3 regions of the Mesorhizobium sp. 2RAF21 genome follow, and region 2 is predicted to be linked to each of the others. Evidence: predicted binding sites of a transcription regulator. Region 2 holds the regulator's gene; each other region holds the start of a gene.

Region 1 (2,258 bases), on a different contig from region 2:
TACAATGATTTCCACGATTCGGCCGGCTTCCTGCGCGAATGCGCCGACGCTGCGGCCATGGGCTTCGACGGCAAGACGCTGATCCATCCTACGCAGATCGAGGCCGCCAATGCCGCCTTCTCGCCGTCGCCGCGGGCGCTGGCCGAGGCCCGCGCCGTTGTCGAGGCCTTCGGCAGGCCGGAGAACGCCGGAAAAAGCGTGATCGCGCTGGAAGGCCGGATGGTCGAGCGGCTGCACCTCGCCCAGGCCGAAAAATTGCTGGCGAAAGCCACAAGCATCGGCGCATGATCGCCGCTACCCTATACAGGACAGGACCCGCTCATGCGACTTTACCGTTTTCTCACCGCCGTCGACGACGCCACCTTCTGCCATAAGGTGACAGCGGCGCTGAACAAGGGCTGGCACCTCTATGGCTCGCCGACCTATGCCTACGACAAAAAAGAAAAGGCGATGCGCTGCGGCCAGGCCGTGGTGAAGGACATAGACGGCCAGGACTATGTTCCCGGCGAGACCAAGCTGAGCGACTGGTGACGGGCGGCCGCTGAGGCCACGCATCGAAAAGTCTATTCGACGGCCGCCTCGATCCGCTCCATGTCGTCGTCGGAGAGGCCAAAATGATGGCCGATCTCGTGGATCAGCACATGGGTGACGATGTCGCCCAGTGTCTCCTCGTTCTCGGCCCAGTAGTCGAGGACGGCGCGGCGATAGAGCGTGATGCGGTTCGGCCCTTCGCCGGTCGCCGGGTTCCAGCGTTCGGCGATGCCGCGCCCCTCGAACAGGCCAAGCAGGTCGAACGGCGTCTCCAGCGACAGGTCGTCCATGATCTCGTCGGTCGGGAACTCGGCCATCTGGATGACGATCTCGCCGGTCAGCTTGCGGAATTCTTCCGGCAGATGCGCATAGGCTTCCAGCGCCAGGAGCTCCATTTCCTCCAGGGAGGGTGAAAGCTCCCCATGCCAGGTGCGGGTCTTGTAGATGCGGGCCATTCTTTGTCCTTTGACATTCGGCATATAGGCCGTTGCGGCACAATCGGCAAATGCCGGACGCTCCGGAGACGAGTGCCCGCCTGGAAGAGGAATAAATTCTTCACGACTCCGCTTGACTCTCGTTCCGCCCTCTGGAATCTATAAGAACATAACAGGAACATATCGACGGAACGGAACACCATGGCGACAAGCGCTGTGGTGCGGGACACTGTTTTTGCCCTGCGCCGCCAGATCGCGAAAATCGAAGGAACACTGGCCGAGCGCCTCGACGCGCCTGCCGGCGATGCCTTCGACGCGGATCGCATGCTGGTTCGCCGTGGCGGCGTGGCCGAAAGCCATGGGCTGCTCGCGACGGGTGCCGGCCGCCTCGACGCCGCCCTGGGCGGCGGCCTGCCGAAAGCCGCCCTCACCGAATTCCATGGCGCCGAGACGCGCGACGCCGGCACCGTCGCCGGTTTCGCGCTCTCCCTTGCCGGCCTGGCCTTGAAAGCGGCGGGCTCGCCTGCCCCCATCCTCTGGGTCGGCACCGCCGAGATCTTCCGCGAGGCCGGCTTTCCTTACGCGCGGGGTCTTCAGGCCGGTTTCGGCATCGCGCCCGAGATGTTGCTTTATGCCGAGGCGCCAAAGCTCGTCGACGCCTTGTGGATCGCCGAGGAAGCGGCCGGGCTGACGGCGCTCTCGGCCGTCGTTCTGGAGCTGCGCGGCAATTCCGAACGGCTCGACCTCACGGCGACGCGGCGGCTGCATCGGCGCGCGCAGATGGCTGGCCGGCCCGTATTCCTGCTGCGCCAGGCAGCCTTCGCCGAACCGACGGCCGCCCCTGTCCGTCTTGTCGTCGCCCCCGCACCCGCCGCACCTCGCCTCACCGTCGCCGGACCGCTGGACGGCTCGATCGGCCGCCCGGCCTTCACCGTCACCATCGACAAGAGCCGCGCGGCACAGCCTGGACAATTCACACTGGAGTGGAACCCCGATGAACGCACATTCCTGGACAGAAAGCGCGTGGGCGGAACCGGCAAATGGCGAAGGGACGCGCAAGAAGGAGCAAAGGATCCTGTCGCTCTGGTTTCCGCATCTTCCGGCGGAGCGGATACTGCGGCAGCGCCTGGGGCGGTCGTGGCGTTCCCGCCCTTCCAGTCATCACCCACTGGTGATCAGCCATCGCGACCGCAACGCGCAACGCATCGCCGCGCTCGATGAACGAGCCGAGGCATTGCGCCTGAAACCCGGCATGGGCATCGCCGACGCCCGCGCCATGCATCCGGCGATCGA
Region 2 (2,258 bases):
GCTGAAGCTCGACCTTCCCGTCACCACGGTCGCCAGCACGTTGGAACCATTGATCTATCTCGCCGAACGATCTTTCGGCATCACATGCCTTCCGCCGTTTGCCGTATCCTCAGGCCTGGCCGAGAGAAAGCTGGTGCCGCTACTGGAAGACTACCTTAGCGAGGCCGGGACGTTTCGGATCCTTTGGCCGACCAACCGATACCTCTCGCCCAAGGTTCGGGTTTTTGTCGACTACATGGCTGCGAATCTTTTTGCCGAGTAATCACCAGGCTGGAAGGCGCGGGACGCGTAGCAGCAACGTCTTTGTCGGCCGGCTTGGCACAATCCGGCCGGGCCGTGCCTTTGTTGCAGGCCCGGGCTCTTCACACCGCGCGCCTGTTCTGCTCAACCATGCAGTGGCGCCTCGATTCTGCCATTTGCAAAGCCACTCGCCCCGGCGCGACGAAAAAGTCGAGATCGAGTTCCGGCGGCATCAGGCTGAACAAAGCGTCAACAGATTCATTAAACTTTAAATGGTTGCGGAACACAAATGGAACAGATAGTGTTTGTTCCGGGTTTGTTTTACTGATTCCGGTTCCAGTCCCCTGGGGGTGACAATGCTGACACGCAAGCAACACGAGCTTCTGCTCTTCATCCACGAACGACTGAAAGAAAGCGGCATCCCACCCTCTTTCGACGAGATGAAGGAGGCGCTCGATCTTGCATCGAAGTCCGGCATCCACCGCCTGATCACCGCTCTGGAAGAGCGCGGCTTCATCCGCCGGCTGCCGAACCGGGCCCGGGCGCTCGAAGTTTTGCGTCTGCCCGATTCCATCGCGCCCGGCCTCAACGCGGCCAGGAGGTTTTCGCCGGCCGTCATCCAAGGCAGCCTCGGCCGCCCGGCGGCCAAGGAGCCGCAGCGCCCGCAGTCGGCCAGCAATGACGACGATGCCGGCTCCGCCGTTTCCATTCCCGTCATGGGCCGCATCGCCGCCGGTGTGCCGATCGACGCCATCCAGCACCGCACGCATTCCATCTCGGTGCCGCCTGACATGATTTCGGGCGGTGACCACTATGCCCTTGAGGTCAAAGGCGATTCGATGATCGAGGCCGGCATTTTCGACGGCGACACGGTCATCATCCGCAATGCCAACACCGCCAATCCCGGCGAGATCGTCGTGGCACTGGTCGACGAGGAGGAAGCGACGCTGAAGCGCTTCCGCCGCAAGGGCGCGTCGATTGCGCTGGAGGCCGCCAATCCGGCCTATGAAACCCGCATTTTCGGGCCGGACCGGGTCAAGGTGCAAGGCAAGCTGGTCGGCCTGATCCGCCGCTATTAATGAGGCCGGAACCGGTCGGCTCGACGCGCTCGGAGCCGGCTCCAAGCGCTCGTAGCAGGTCTCTTTCCTCCGCTGAAATGTCGCGGAGCCGGTTTAGTGGACGCGGTCTTGCCGAATTGATAGCCGGCTAATTTTCTGGCGTTTGAGGCGCGTGATCTCGTTGTTCTGTCGTGACATCAGGACCGTTCGGCGTGGCATCGCGTTTGTTCGCACGCGCATCGCGCCTGTTTGTGTCGGCATCGAATCTGTTTGCCGAGGCATCGAATTTGCCTGCCTTGGCATTGGACTTCACGCGCTCCTGCTGCCGGGGCGGCAGGCCCCTCGCCTCGCGTGAAAACCGGCGCTGCGCGTGCCAGGGCCGGGAGCTGTCTTCGAGGGCGAAGCGCGCCGTTGCGGCAGCAGCGGCATTTTGCGGGTCGAAATAGACCGCCGCGCTGCCGGCGCGGGCCAGATCCTGTCGGGTGATGACGACGACGGCGGCGTCCTCGCAAAGATCGCGCGCCGTGGCGTCGTCGATGACGATCACGGCGGCGACCGCACAGGCGGGCTTCGCGGCGCGCGCATTGGGCGCCGTCGCCACGACCGGGCCATCGGGATGGCGGGCAAAGCAGAGATCCTGCGCACACAGAAACGGCGTGCCGGGCGGCAGGTCCTGCGCGTCCGCCAAGGCGACGCCGGCCGATGCCGCCGTCTCGGGAAGGACGACAGTCTCGGCATCGAGCGCGCGGCGCCAATTGTCGAGCGTGAACGCATTGGGGCGCGGCCGGCTGACCGCCAGTTCGCCGCCGCCGATGGGCATGGCGACGAGGCGCGCATCCTCGGCCACCAGCACGTCGGGCGTCTCGACATCGTCCATCGCCACGATGCCGGCGAAGGCCAGCGGCACGGCGAGCAGCCGCAGCCATGTCGTGGCCATGGCGCCGATCGCCAGTGCGGCCG
Region 3 (2,258 bases), on a different contig from region 2:
CGGCTCGACTGCTCGATGACCATGGGCACAAGATTGGCAATGGCGGACATTGTCTTGTTCCTTCGTGGGTTCAGGCGATCAACCGCCATTGCGGCGCGTTGGCCGCACGGACGGTTTTGGTTGGGGATGTCGTGGCGACGTGGAGCCTCATGCTGCACGATGCCACGCCGCTCATGACGGTCGCGCCGGCGACGGCGGCGAACCCATCATGGACAATCCGCAGATGCGTACCGCCAGTCGTGGTGCGGGCGAGCACGAAGGTCACGACGCTGTCGAAACCGGCCTCGCCGGAGACGGGCCGTTCGCGCCATGAATAGCGCAACAGCTGTTCCGGTTCGGCCTCGATAACCGCGCAGTCGATATGACCTTCCTCGCCCAGCTTGAAGCGATGGCCGGCTTCCGGCTTGATGTCGTTCGGCATCAGCCAGGCAGCGACAATTTCGGGTTGCGTGATAGCGCGCCAGACCTTTTCCGGAGGCTCCGGCAGATCGCATTCGACGACGATATCCTTATGGTCCCGCGGTTCGTCGCTGGTCATTGATCCATCTCCTTGAGCACGGCTTTCAGTTTCTCGATGCGGTCGGGCCAGAAGGCGCGGTAGCGTTCGATCCAGCCGAGCAGCGGACCCAGTCCGTCCGGCGCGGCGCGGTAATAGGCGTTGCGGCCCTCGCGGCGCTCGCTCACCAGCCCGGCGCCGCGCAGCACGGAGAGATGCTGCGAGACCGCCGGCTGCGAAATCGGCGTGCCGGTCCGCAATTCGGAAACCGTCATCTCGCCTGCGGCGAGGCGTTCGAAGAGCGCGCGCCGGGTTGGATCGGCGAGTGCCCGGAAGATTTCGGATTCGATCATGCTAAAAGCATAAGTGAGTACTTATTCATTTGGCAAGGCCTGTTCCGTTCCGTTGGCCGAAAGAGGCTTGCAAGCCCCGCATTTGCTGACATTCCTTGACAAGCGTTGGCGATAAAGACTAGAACGGAAGTAGAACAAAAACCTTGTGGGAAAGGCCTGCGGAGGCAGGCACTGAAAACCCTCAGCCTATATGGTGCGGCGAGAAATTTGGTTTCGGATGAGCGCGGAGAAGTGTGATGGCGGGCAGCGTCAATAAGGTCATTCTGGTTGGTAATTTGGGCGCGGACCCGGAAGTCCGTCGGCTGAATTCGGGTGATGCGGTCGTCAACATCCGCGTCGCCACCTCGGAATCCTGGCGCGACAAGAACTCGGGCGAACGCAAGGAAAAGACCGAGTGGCATAACGTCGTCATCTTCAACGATCAGCTCGCCAAGGTCGCCGAGCAATATCTGAAGAAGGGCATGAAGGTTTATGTCGAGGGTCAGCTGCAGACCCGCAAATGGCAGGACCAGCAGGGCCAGGATCGCTACACGACCGAGATCGTGCTGCAGAAATTCCGTGGCGAATTGCAGATGCTCGACGCGCGTGGACAGGGCGAGGGCGGCCAGGTTGGTTACTCCGGCGGCGGTCGCGACAGCTTCGGCCAGTCCGGCCCTACTGACGGCGGTGGTCGCGGCGGCTCCGGCGGTGGTTTCGGTGGCGGCCGCGACAGCGGTGGCAACCGTGGCGGCGGCGGTGGTGCGTCCCGCGAACTGGATGATGAAATCCCGTTCTGATTGCTATTGGCCGGCTTTTACCGCTCCGCCGGTCGGGTAGGGCGGTTCTTCCCGCAGGAGAACTGGTGATGCGCGCTTTCGCCCGTCTCGCGGCCCTTGGTCTGCTGCTTTTGGCCATGTTCGAGCCGGCTGCCTCGGCAGCCGAGCGCCTGGACGAAAAGCAGCGCATCGCGGTCGTTTCCGCCTTTCCGCCCGAATGGGTGGCGTTGCAAGCGGATCTGTCCGACCGCGCCGAACATGAGATCAACGGGCGCAAATTCATCACCGGCAAGCTTGCCGGCAAGGACGTCGTTCTGTTCCTGAGCGGGGTCAGCATGGTCAATGCGGCGATGACCACGCAATCCGCGCTCGATCAGTTCGTCGTCACTTCAGTGGTCTTTTCGGGCATTGCCGGTGGTGTCGATCCGGCGCTGAGCATCGGCGACGTCGTCATTGCCGACCAATGGGGCCAGTATCTCGAGGCGGTGTTTGCCCGCAAGACCGACAGCGGTTTTGAGATCCCGGCCTTCCTGCCGAAGGACAAATTCGCCGGCTATGGCATGATCGTGCCGCGCTCGGTCGGCATTGCCCGCAAGGGCGGTGCTGATGAGGAGACGAAATTCTGGTTCCCTTCCGACCCGGCGCTGCTCGATG

The links. Region 2 encodes LexA, which represses DNA repair genes until DNA is damaged. Its sites were predicted from a motif close to TGTTCNNNNTGTGTTCNG; they were not measured.
Region 1: AB4136_RS01855 (ImuA family protein) is a predicted target of LexA. The motif match lies at 1,129-1,146, and genes of this name have one in related genera.
Region 3: ssb (single-stranded DNA-binding protein) is a predicted target of LexA. The motif match lies at 969-986, and genes of this name have one in related genera.

Annotation. Positions count from the first base shown of each region.
Region 1 covers NZ_JBFRGM010000001.1:356,143-358,400, forward strand. Annotated here, with positions in the region: gene AB4136_RS01840 (HpcH/HpaI aldolase/citrate lyase family protein) at 1-288, shown strand, start outside; gene AB4136_RS01845 (DUF1737 domain-containing protein) at 322-531, shown strand; gene AB4136_RS01850 (metallopeptidase family protein) at 564-986, opposite strand; gene AB4136_RS01855 (ImuA family protein) at 1,167-2,186, shown strand; gene AB4136_RS01860 (Y-family DNA polymerase) at 2,137-2,258, shown strand, end outside.
Region 2 covers NZ_JBFRGM010000021.1:22,997-25,254, forward strand. Annotated here, with positions in the region: gene AB4136_RS26900 (LysR family transcriptional regulator) at 1-262, shown strand, start outside; gene lexA (transcriptional repressor LexA) at 597-1,319, shown strand; gene AB4136_RS26910 (ComEC/Rec2 family competence protein) at 1,447-2,258, opposite strand, start outside.
Region 3 covers NZ_JBFRGM010000010.1:53,167-55,424, forward strand. Annotated here, with positions in the region: gene AB4136_RS17415 (ATP-dependent Clp protease proteolytic subunit) at 1-50, opposite strand, end outside; gene AB4136_RS17420 (SRPBCC family protein) at 71-538, opposite strand; gene AB4136_RS17425 (ArsR/SmtB family transcription factor) at 535-849, opposite strand; gene ssb (single-stranded DNA-binding protein) at 1,086-1,625, shown strand; gene AB4136_RS17435 (5'-methylthioadenosine/S-adenosylhomocysteine nucleosidase) at 1,694-2,258, shown strand, end outside.